Regions from separate parts of the Exiguobacterium sp. s35 genome, predicted to be linked through region 1. Evidence: riboswitches for the same ligand, from Rfam matches in the RefSeq annotation. Region 1 holds a riboswitch; the other holds the start of a gene.
The links. A riboswitch is a leader RNA that binds a small molecule or an ion and turns the genes downstream of it on or off. The one in region 1 is predicted to bind S-adenosylmethionine.
Positions count from the first base shown of each region.

Region 2: it holds a riboswitch for S-adenosylmethionine, as region 1 does, so the genes downstream of both, metK (methionine adenosyltransferase) here and KNO75_RS04105 (MetQ/NlpA family ABC transporter substrate-binding protein) in region 1, are expected to answer to the same signal.

Region 1 is NZ_JACSKI010000001.1:791,424-797,247, reverse strand. It holds gene KNO75_RS04115 (aminotransferase class I/II-fold pyridoxal phosphate-dependent enzyme) at 1-973, shown strand, start outside; gene KNO75_RS04110 (iron-containing alcohol dehydrogenase) at 970-1,986, shown strand; SAM riboswitch class I at 2,028-2,131, shown strand; gene KNO75_RS04105 (MetQ/NlpA family ABC transporter substrate-binding protein) at 2,205-3,026, shown strand; gene KNO75_RS04100 (methionine ABC transporter ATP-binding protein) at 3,038-4,072, shown strand; gene KNO75_RS04095 (methionine ABC transporter permease) at 4,044-4,706, shown strand; gene KNO75_RS04090 (Spx/MgsR family RNA polymerase-binding regulatory protein) at 4,737-5,132, opposite strand; gene KNO75_RS04085 (DUF302 domain-containing protein) at 5,294-5,677, shown strand; gene KNO75_RS04080 (hypothetical protein) at 5,777-5,824, shown strand, end outside.
Region 2 is NZ_JACSKI010000001.1:1,218,526-1,224,349, reverse strand. It holds gene KNO75_RS06330 (alpha/beta hydrolase family protein) at 1-118, shown strand, start outside; gene pckA (phosphoenolpyruvate carboxykinase (ATP)) at 143-1,714, opposite strand; SAM riboswitch class I at 2,037-2,156, shown strand; gene metK (methionine adenosyltransferase) at 2,289-3,497, shown strand; gene KNO75_RS06315 (hypothetical protein) at 3,541-4,062, opposite strand; gene KNO75_RS06310 (GNAT family N-acetyltransferase) at 4,227-4,697, shown strand; gene KNO75_RS06305 (alpha/beta hydrolase) at 4,786-5,499, shown strand; gene mnmM (tRNA 5-(aminomethyl)-2-thiouridylate-methyltransferase MnmM) at 5,531-5,824, opposite strand, start outside.

The DNA of each region.
Region 1 (5,824 bases):
GTTTCGCGGACAAGCGCGCTTAAAAGAAGCGGTCGCATCATTTTATTCTCGGGAATATGGTGTCGAACTCGACCCGGAACGGGAAGTCGCTATCTTGATTGGCAGTAAATCTGGTCTGATCACACTCCCACAATGCCTCCTCGAACCGGGTGACGGCATCCTACTGCCGAACCCAGGGTATCCGGACTATATCTCGGGGGCACGTCTTGCCGGTGCCGAGATCATCGATTTGACGTTAAAAGAAGAAAACGGCTTCCTTCCGGACTATTCGACACTCGATCCGCTTCACGCTCGACTCATGTATTTGAACTATCCGAGCAATCCGACGGGTGCTGTCGCAACACCGGCATTTTTTGAGGACACCGTCGCATTCGCCAAACAACATGATGTGATGGTCGTCCATGACTTTGCATATGGAAGCATCGGGTTCGATAGTCACGTTCCTCCGAGTTTCCTTCAAGCCGAAGGGGCGAAAGAAATTGGAATCGAAGTCTATACAATGTCGAAAGCATTCAATATGTCAGGATGGCGTGTCGCGTTCGCGGTCGGGAATGCTGACATTATCGAGGCAATCAACACCTATCAAGACCACGTCCATGTATCTGTCTTCTCGGCCATTCAAGAGGCGGCCATCGTGGCGCTCGAGTCACCTCGCGAACTCCGTGACGACCTCGCGTCGCTTTATGAAACAAGACGAAACCGACTGATTGACGGATTACGCCGTGCCGGGTGGGACATTGAGGCGCCGAAGGGTTCCTTCTTTGTATGGGCGAAAGTGCCTGAGGGAGATGCAAAATCTTTCTCGACAAAGTTACTCCACGAGGCGGGCGTCGCCGTCACACCAGGCTATTTCTTCGGAACAGAGGGGGAGCGCCACATCCGATTCGGTCTCGTATCGTCTGAACAGAAGATTGATGAAGCGGTAGAGCGGATCGAGAAATTGTTCGCGGCTTATGAGGAGGTTCATCTATGATTCGTCAGGCGGTACTTGAGTACGATCATTCGAAAGACGCACTTGAGAATCTTCCCGCGCGTATCGGGAAGCGGGAGGCGCTTGTCTTGAGAGGGGAGAGGGGGTATAGCAAGGCGGTGCGCGTGTCGCCTCGCCTCGCGGATCTCCCGAGCGTACGATTTACCGGAGAATGTTCAGACGAGGAAGTTGAACGGTTGAACGGTTATCGACCTGACGTATGGATTGCCGTTGGTGGCGGCAAATTGATTGATACAGCAAAACGAATCGCGGCTTCTCAGAGCGTACCGCTCATTGTCGTCCCAACACTCGTGTCAAACTGTGCCGCCTTCACACCGCTTAGCGTCATCTACACTGAGGAAGGGTCATATATCCGTTACGACACATTTCCGGTCGTCATCGAGCGCGTCATCGCGGATGAACGACTGTTACGTGATTCACCTTACGACTATTTCAAGGCTGGCGTGATCGATACGGTCGCAAAGTGGTACGAGGCCCGATATATTAGCGGAACGACATCAAGGGATGCAGGCATTCAGTCAGGGCTATCGCTCGCGGCACAGTGTGGCAAGTTGATGGACCTGTCGATCCGCGAACAGGATTTCCGTCGCTACGGCACGGACATCCGATATATCGTCGATCACGTCCTCGCAATCGGTGATGCGGTCGGTGGGTTTGGAGATGCCGGCACACGTGTTGCTGTCGCGCATGCCGTTCATAATGCGCTCAGTCGCTTTGACTCGACTCATCATTGGCTACACGGGGATAAGGTGGGGTTCGGATTGGTGGTTCAAGAGCGACTGGTAGCATCTGAGGACACCGTAATTCTCGAGAACTGGCTTCAATCCATCGGTGCACCAACTTCACTTGCGCAACTTGGTATTCGTTTTGATCAAATCGATGAATTAGTCACATTGATTCGTAAAGAAATCAAGATTCAAGGATTTCGTGATTTCGATGATTTAGAACGGTTAAAAGAAATTCTCATAAATCTTCAAGAAGTGGTTTACAAATAATGCTTTTATCAGTAATATAATAACAAAATAATAGAACCGATTGCTTATCAAGAGTGGTGGAGGGACTGGCCCGATGAAACCCGGCAACCAGATCAGTATGATCATGGTGCTAATTCCAACAGACGAGACGTCTGGGAGATGAGCGTGTCCGACTTTCACTTGTCGTGCCCGCCGCTCTTCGTGAGTAGCGGGCTTTTCATTTGGAGGAGGAACTATTCATGAATATCAAACAAAAAACACTTTTGGCAGGTACGTCATTCCTTGCAGCAATCGCACTTTCCGCGTGTGGACAATCCGAGGCGAGCGAGACGCTCAGCACGGAAGAACTGACGATCGGAGTGACCGGTGGCCCACACGAGCAGATTGCAGAGAAAGTGCAAGAACTCGCGAAAGAGGACGGGCTTGAAATCGACATTAAAGTATTCAATGATTACAACACACCGAACACTGCTCTCGACGAAGGCAGTCTCGACGTGAACAGTTATCAGACGCTCTCGTTCTTAGAACTTCAAAAATCAGATAAAGGCTACAAGATTGACGACGTATTCAAAACGGTCGCCTTCCCGATGGGGCTGTATTCTGAGAAGTTGAAGGATATCAAGGATTTAAAAGAAGGGGATAAAGTGGCTGTACCGAATGACCCGGCGAACGAACTTCGAGCGCTCCGTCTATACGAGACGGCTGGTCTCATCACATTGAAAGAAGGTCTGACGGATAAGGCGACGAAACGGGATATCGCCGAGAATCCACTCAACCTTGAATTTATCGAACTCGAAGCCTCACAGCTCCCGACACAGCTTCCAGAAGTGGCCCTTGCAGCAATCAATACGAACTTCGCGATGGGAGCTGGCCTTTCAATCAACGAAGACGCGCTTTTCCACGAAGACACGGTCGATAACCCGTACCCGAACTATGTCGTTGTCCGTTCAGCCAATAAAGAAGATGAAGTTGTCGAGACGTTGAAGTCATACTACCATTCGGATGAAGTACGTACTTTCATCGAAGAAGAATTCAATGGTTCTGTCGTACCAGCGTTCTGAGGAGGGATTCGATGATTGAACTGAAACACATCACAAAGCAATTTCACGTCAATGGAGATACGATTACCGCGCTCGAAGACGTCTCCCTCACAATCGAAAAGGGGGAGATTTTCGGCATCATCGGTCGAAGCGGTGCCGGTAAGAGCACACTCATCCGGATGATCAATCTATTGGAACGACCGACGACAGGTGTCGTTGAGATTGAGGGACAAGACATTACACAATTAAAGAAAAAAGAACTCTCTTCGCTACGTCAGCGAATCGGGATGATCTTTCAACATTACAACTTATTGAAGACTGCGACCGTTGAAGAAAATGTCGCCATCCCGCTCCGCCTCGAAGGGCTCGGGAAAGGAGTCATCCGTGAACGGGTCGACCGCTACCTCGACATCGTCGGTCTATCCGAACATCGGAACCATTACCCAGAACAATTATCAGGCGGACAAAAACAGCGCGTCGCCATTGCTCGTGCGCTCGCACATGAACCGGACATCCTCCTCAGTGACGAGTCGACGAGCGCGCTTGACCCTGAGACGACGGAATCTATTTTAGAGTTATTGCTCGAGATCAACCGAAAGCTCGGTTTGACGATTTTTCTCATCACGCATGAGATGGAAGTGATTGAGCGAATTTGTGACAGGGTTGCGGTGATCGATCACGGCGAAATCATCGAGCAAGGGAATGTGTTGGATGTCTTTTCAAATCCAAGACACGAAACGACGCAACGGTTCTTGAAGACGAACCTCGACGTCCCGGAAGAAGTCGTGTCGGAATTACAGACGCGTGGTACACTCGTCCATCTATCGTTCATCGGCAGTCAGACGGAACAGGCTGTGCTCGCCCAGTTGACGAAACGATTCGGCATCCTACCGAACATCATCGGAGGCGGGATCAAGAAATTGAAAGCGGGTCTTGTCGGAAATCTGCTCGTTCACCTTGATGGGGATCACGATCAAACAGAACTTGCTGTCCGTTATTTGATGACGAGCGGCGTAAACGTAAGGGAGGTGTCGAACCATGCAACAGTTCTGGACAGACTGGGGTGACCTGATTTGGACGGGGACGATTCAAACGTTGACGATGACAAGTATCGCGCTCCTTATCTCGACCTTGATCGGACTTCCGCTCGGGACGTTGCTCGTACTGACGAGACCGAACGGGCGTCTCGCGAACCGATTCGTTTATGGTGGATTGTCGAGCGTCATCAACGTCATCCGCTCGATTCCATTCATCATTCTATTGTTTTTCATCTTACCGTTCACACGGTTCATCATGGGCACGACCATCGGGGTACAAGGTGTGCTACTACCACTCATCGTCTTCACCGCGCCGTATATCGCTCGTCTCATGGAGTCTGCTCTTCTTGAAGTCGATCGCGGGGTCATCGAGGCATATGAGGCGATGGGGATCTCGACGAGAAAGATTATCTGGTACGTCCTCATTCGAGAGGCACGCTCTTCCATCGTTCTCGGATTGACGATCGCAACGATCGGTCTGATTGGCGCGACGGCCATGGCCGGTCTCGTCGGAGCCGGTGGGCTTGGAGATATCGCGTATCAATACGGGCACCTTCGTTTCGAACCAGAAGTCATGTATGTGACGATTTTTGTCCTGATCCTTCTCGTTCAATCGATCCAGTCATTCGGAAACCGATTGGCAGCCAAACTAAAACGAGCCTAAAAAAGAATCGTGTCGCTTTAGCGACACGATTTATGCGTTGTGGAGCAAGCGTTTTAATTCAGCGATGCGGTCATTTCGAGGAATAAACGTCCGAATCTCCTTTTCACTGAAACCTACTTGGATGCGATGATGGTCAAAGACGATAGGGCTTTTCAAAATTTGAGGGTTTGATGCGACAAAACTATATAGTTCACGAATCGACATCTCATCGAGTTTCTCTGCCGCTTGCTTATACACACTCTTTTGTACCGACAACAAGTCGGTCGTCCCATTCTCAGTCAGACTCAACATTTCTTTAAATTCACCAAAGGATAGGCCTTGGTCTGTCAATTTCTTTTCGATGAAGGGAATCTTTTGTTCCCGCAACCAATCAATCGTTTTTCTGGAAGAACTGCAGCTCGTATGCGTGAATACCGTGACCGTCACGACAACCACTTCTCCTTTACATCAGTTTGGTTCTAACTATTATCTCTCTTTATACGGTACGAACCGTGATTATGTTTCAAATCACATACAGTTTCTTTTTGATTGAAGACGACTTCGGACGGGTACAGGTTTCAAGAGCAACCACATAAGGAGGAATGAAGATGTTTGACTATACTGTACAGTCTGAACGTACCGTGGATGACGTCATCGACCGTCTAGGTGAAACGTTGAAAGAAGAATCGTTTGGCGTGCTATGGGATTTTGATTTGAGTGAAACGTTAGAGAAAAAGGGTCAAGCAATCGATGGGAAGTATCGCATCCTAGAAGTATGCAACCCGAAGGCGGCGAAAGAAGTGCTGTCGCAACATCTAGAAGGAGGTTACTTCCTTCCATGTAAAATCGCCGTGTTTGAAAAAGACAATCATACACATATTGGCATGCCTAAACCGACCACATTGATTCGTCTCATTGACGATGAATCGTTACAGGCCATCGCGGCAGACGTCGAATCTAGACTGCAACGTGCGATCGACCACTGTAAATAACTGAAGTACCATCCGCTCATGAAACTTGGGCGGATTTTTTTCGTATAGGACAGTTAGATAATGGTAAAATTGGAATATGATCAAAAGTGGAGGGATTGTATGTTCAAACGTGGTATGACAATCTTACTTGGCGCGTCCTTGTTAAGC
Region 2 (5,824 bases), 430 kb from region 1:
ACAGGCAGAGTTTTGGGTGCTCCCGTTCGGTCACCAGCTCCCGTTTTGGGATAAATGGGAGACGACCGAACAAGCGATGGATTGGATGTTGCGACAGGAAAAAGCACTGACTCGATAAAAAAATCGAGTCAGTGCTTTTGTGTTAGATGACGAGTGGTCCGGCTGCGATGACGGACTCACTTGCTTTCGTGAAGCGATTGAAGTTTTCTTTAAATTTCATGGCGAGTGCTTTTGCCTCTACATCATAACGAGCTGGGTCGCTCCACGTATCTCGCGGATTGAGCACGTCACTCGGTACACCATCGATGGCTACAGGAATCTCGACATTGAAAATGTCATGTTTCATCGTCTCCACATCACGAAGCTGACCGTTGACGGCGGCATTGACCATCGCACGCGTATAGGCGAGTTTCATACGTGAACCTTCGCCGTATGCTCCACCTGTCCAGCCCGTGTTGACGAGGTAGACATCCACATCGTGTTCTTCAATCAATTTACCGAGCATATCCGCATAACGCTCAGGAGCGAGCGGAAGGAACGGTGAACCGAAGCAAGTCGAGAACGTTGCTTGTGGTTCTGTGACTCCTCGCTCCGTACCGGCAAGCTTAGACGTATAACCAGACAAGAAGTGATACATCGCCTGTTCTTTCGTCAGTTTGCTGATTGGTGGCAAGACACCATACGCATCGGCCGTCAAGAAGACGATCGTATTTGGATGACCGGCACGTGATGGGAGCATCGCGTTGTCGATGAATTCGATCGGATATGCCGCACGCGTATTTTCAGTCAAGGAAATGTTCTTGTAGTCCGGCGTACGATCTTCATTCAATACGACGTTTTCAATCAATGAACCGAAACGGATTGCATCATAGATTTGTGGTTCGTTCTCACGCGAAAGGTTGATCGTCTTCGCGTAGCAACCGCCTTCGATGTTGAAGACCCCATCCGGTGACCATCCATGCTCATCGTCTCCGATTAAGTGGCGCTGTGGATCAGCTGAAAGTGTCGTCTTCCCAGTTCCCGACAACCCGAAGAAGAGTGCCGTTTCGTTTGCATCGTTGACGTTTGCCGAACAGTGCATCGATAAGACGTTTTGCTCAGGTAGCAAGAAGTTCATGACGGAGAAGATTGATTTTTTAATTTCGCCACCGTATTCTGTTCCCCCGATCAGAATTGTGCGCTTGGCGAATGAAACGAGAATGAACGTCTCTGAGTTCGTGCCATCCACTGCAGGATCTGCTTTATAACTCGGTGCATAAATCACAGTGAACGGATCGAACGCACCTTTCGTTGGCCATTCGCGTAGAAATAGCTGTTTTGCGAACAGACTATGCCATGCATATTCCGTGATGGCACGGACCGGTAACGTATAGTGCTCATCGGCACCAGCAGACGCTTCGAGGTAATAAAGTTTGTCTTTCTTTTCTAAATGGTTGAGTACTTTGTCGAGAAGTGCTGAAAACTTCTCTTCCGCGATCGGTTGGTTCACTTTTCCCCAATCGACAAGGTTGTTGCTGACTTCATCTTGTACGACGAATTTGTCTTTCGGTGACCGTCCGGTAAAAGCACCGGTGCTGACAGATAAAGCCCCGTCTTTTGTCAGTACACCTTCACCATTTTGGATGGCTTCTTCCACCAATTCTGGAACCGTCAAGTTCCGTTTCATGTCGGCACCATTAATTAATTCTTCGATTTTCAGGAGCGTTGTCGCCATCCTGAATCCCACCTTTCCCCTAAATAGATGTGGATGAAATCCGCATACTTCCGCGATTACGATTAATCAGTATGACATTTTTAATTATATGTGACACACTAATCAAACACAAGCGTTTCTTCTCTCTAAGTAAGCGCTTTCTTACAAAGACAGTTTATCACATTCTCTTATCACAAGGTGTTAAAAAACAGAAACGAATTAAAAAAATGTTTGACGATTCACAAACAGAAATGTTTTGCAAGTCGGTGAAAACTTTAACGAATTCGTCTGATTCCCTTGACATAATCGAGCGTCATTTATATGATGGTTTTCGTAACGGATACTCTTATTCTGAGCGGTGGAGGGAACAAGGCCCTACGAAGCCCAGCAACCGTCCGACATGAAGTCTTGTGCGGAAAAGGTGCTATCCTGAAGCGAAGCCATTAGCTTCGAACGATAAGAGGGTAAGGAAGAACGATTCAACCTTTCCCCATGTATGTCATCGGGGGAGGTTTTTTTCATTACCGTCCCAAAGCAACGCGTAAGGGGAACGAGTACCGTCCACATATCACCCTTATTATAGGAGGTTTTTTGAATGTCAAAATTGAACCGTCGACTTTTTACTTCAGAGTCGGTTACTGAAGGACATCCAGATAAAATTTGTGATCAGATCTCTGACTCGATTTTGGATGCCATTTTAGCGGAAGACCCGAATGCCCGTGTTGCGGCAGAAACGTCTGTCACAACGGGTCTTGTACTCGTAGCTGGTGAAATCACAACGTCAACTTACGTGGATATCCCGAAAGTTGTCCGTGAAACAATCCGTGAAATCGGATACACACGTGCGAAATATGGTTTCGATGCAGAAACATGTGCAGTCTTGACGTCGATTGACGAGCAATCAGTAGACATCGCGCAAGGTGTTGACCAAGCTCTCGAAGCACGTGAAGGTCAGATGACTGAAGAGGAACTCGATGCAATCGGAGCAGGTGACCAAGGTCTCATGTTCGGATACGCGACAAACGAGACACCTGAACTCATGCCGCTTCCAATCTCATTGGCGCACAAATTGTCACGTCGTCTTGCTGAAGTTCGTAAGAACGGTATGCTTGATTACCTCCGTCCGGATGGTAAGACGCAAGTAACGGTTGAGTACGATGAGGACAACAACCCTGTTCGTATCGACACGATTGTTATCTCGACACAACACGCAGAAGAGATCACACTCGAGCAAATTCAAGAAGACTTGAAAAAGTATGTCATCGAAGCAGTCATCCCGGCTGAACTCATCGATGCTGAAACAAAATACTTCATCAACCCGACTGGTCGCTTCGTAATCGGTGGACCACAAGGAGATGCAGGTCTTACAGGACGTAAAATCATCGTCGATACGTACGGTGGATACGCACGTCACGGCGGTGGCGCATTCTCTGGTAAAGATCCTACAAAAGTTGACCGTTCGGCAGCATACGCAGCTCGTTATGTAGCGAAAAACATCGTTGCAGCAGGACTTGCGGATAAAGCAGAAGTTCAACTCGCTTACGCGATTGGGGTAGCACATCCAGTATCAATCGCTGTCGATACGTTCGGCACTGGTAAATTGAGCGAAACAGAGCTCGTTGAACTCGTTCGTGAGAACTTCGACCTCCGTCCAGCAGGCATCATCAAGATGCTTGACCTTCGCCGTCCAATCTACAAGCAAACAGCAGCTTACGGTCACTTCGGTCGTACAGATATCGAACTCCCATGGGAGCAAACAGATAAAGCAGCAGTTCTTGAAGAAGGCGCGAAGCGTTTCGCGTAATCAACAAAAACGACCTTTCCACGGAAAGGTCGTTTTTTTAGGTTCAAGTCGTTGGAGGTGTCTGTTTATGATCATTCGATGACGAATCAGTTGAAGTGTTTTCTTGTCCAAGCGCGGTATCCTTCGCTTCGACGACTTTTTCACCGATGTCTTGTAAATCTGATTTGGCTTCTTGGGCCGTCTCGACGATTTTATTGACGTCTTCTTTGACTGTATCGACTTCTCCGACCACTTTTTCATATACGTTTTGAACGTCTGTTGAGACTTCCTGAATCTTTCCAGAAGCGGTCTTTACTTGTTCAATGACTTGAGATGCTTTCCCTGCTGGGTCTTGTTTGACTTCGTTCACGATGCCTCCGACCGAAGATTTTGCATTCGTAAGCGATTGTTTCGTCTGCTCCCGATTCGAAGAGCTAAGTAAGGCGAGGAGACCACCGACGAGGGCACCGAGTAACATCCCGGTCACAACGCTGATTTTTGGACCTCCTGCATCCATTTGGTCAAATTGACGGTTCGGATTCTCTGTTTGTTCGACTTTCGGGTCATGCTCTAATTTTGGTTCCATGTTGTTCCACTCCTTCATGTGATTGGCATTGCTAGTGTTATACCCTAGTCGATTGCGGACATAACGTTTTCTTATGAATCGTCATGAAAAAGAAACGAATGGCAGGATAAAAACGTGACGATAGGGAATGATACAAATAGATTGGCCAAAAGGGGGAAGCTGTCATGAACATGAGGGAAGCAGTTCCAGAAGATGCAGCATTAATTCGAACGATTGCACTTGCGACGATTTCAGAGGATGATTTGAATCGTTTGAAAGCAATGGAGCGCGCTTATCGACAAGAAGAGATTGTTCGAGCGATCAATTCGAGTGAAGAAGCACGAGAGCAATATTTTATCGTCGGCGAGTTCGAAGAAGATGTCATCGGATTTTGTCATGCCATCGATCGCGGTGACATGTGGGAGATGCTTCGTCTTTATCTTCACCCTGATTATCACCGGAACGGATATGGGGCAGCCTTTTTAAACTATCTCCAATCGAAAAAAACACAACCGATGGAAGTGTACGTTGAAAATTCAAATGACCAAGCGATTGCCTTCCTTTTGCATCAATCGTTTAAAGAAGTGAATCGGATCCAAGAAGAGGTATACGACCAACCGATGGAACTCATTCATTTACGATATCATCCGAGCTAAGCCTCCAGACGGATTTTTTTCAAACATCAGTTGCGGCTGATGTTTTTTTGATACAATACACATAGTCCATAAATGAGGTGACGGCAGCATGACATATGAAGAAGCACGAAAAGGGGTCATCGTCATCGTGTACCCGCTACAGTTCACGTCTCGGATTAGTGAGAACTTTATTCGCCGACTCCAAGACGAGTACGAGGTAATTGTCGTCCGTGACCAATCGGTCGGATTGACGGCAGATGACCATAAACAGCTCATCAAGCGAGCGTTGCGTGAGGCAGGGGAATACAAACTACCAATCCACGTCGTTGCATTCAGTCTCGGGGCACTTTTCACGAACCGACTCTTGCAAGAGTATGATGTGCCGCTTGGGAGTTTGACGTATATCTCTCCTTTATTTGATTGGCATGCCACTCGTCAAATGGGCGGATTGAAACAAGTCGTCGCGAGTGCTGTCGACCGTTTCCGACCAGACTTACCGCTCGGGATGATGACATTCACTGGTGGAGGCGAGGAATCGTCACGCTTCGGTGAGATTACGTATGCGCAATATCGAGAGATTGAAGAAGAAATCGTGGAACATCAAGAAGAGAAGAAGCACTTACCACGACTTCCGCTTGCTTGTTTCTACGCACCAGACGATCAATTTGCGGACGTGAAGTTGACGTTAAACGTCTGCCGGAAGATTGGTGGGGATCAAGTGTACATCCGTCGGTTGGAAGGATTCCCGCATTTTGGATATGAACGTTTGAACACCAAGTTTGCGGAGACATTGATGACGTTTTATGAATTGATTCAAGAATGACAGAAGGCGACTCGAATGAGCCGCCTTTTGCTTATGCGCGTTTTTCAATCGCCACGATGAATGGGGGATGATTGATTTGGTTGATGAAACCGTAGCGGAGGACGCCAGCCTGTTTTTGGTCGAGCGACTCCACGTAATGAAGCACTTCATCCCGTTCGACTTTTCCGCTCTCATGCCCGTGATAAATGACGATGACGATGACGCCGCCGACGGTCATGACCTCTAATAATTGAGATAACGCGGCAATCGTCGTATTCCCGTGAGTCGTGATTGATTTATCGCTTCCTGGTAAATAACCTAAATTGAAGACGGCAGCGGAGATGGG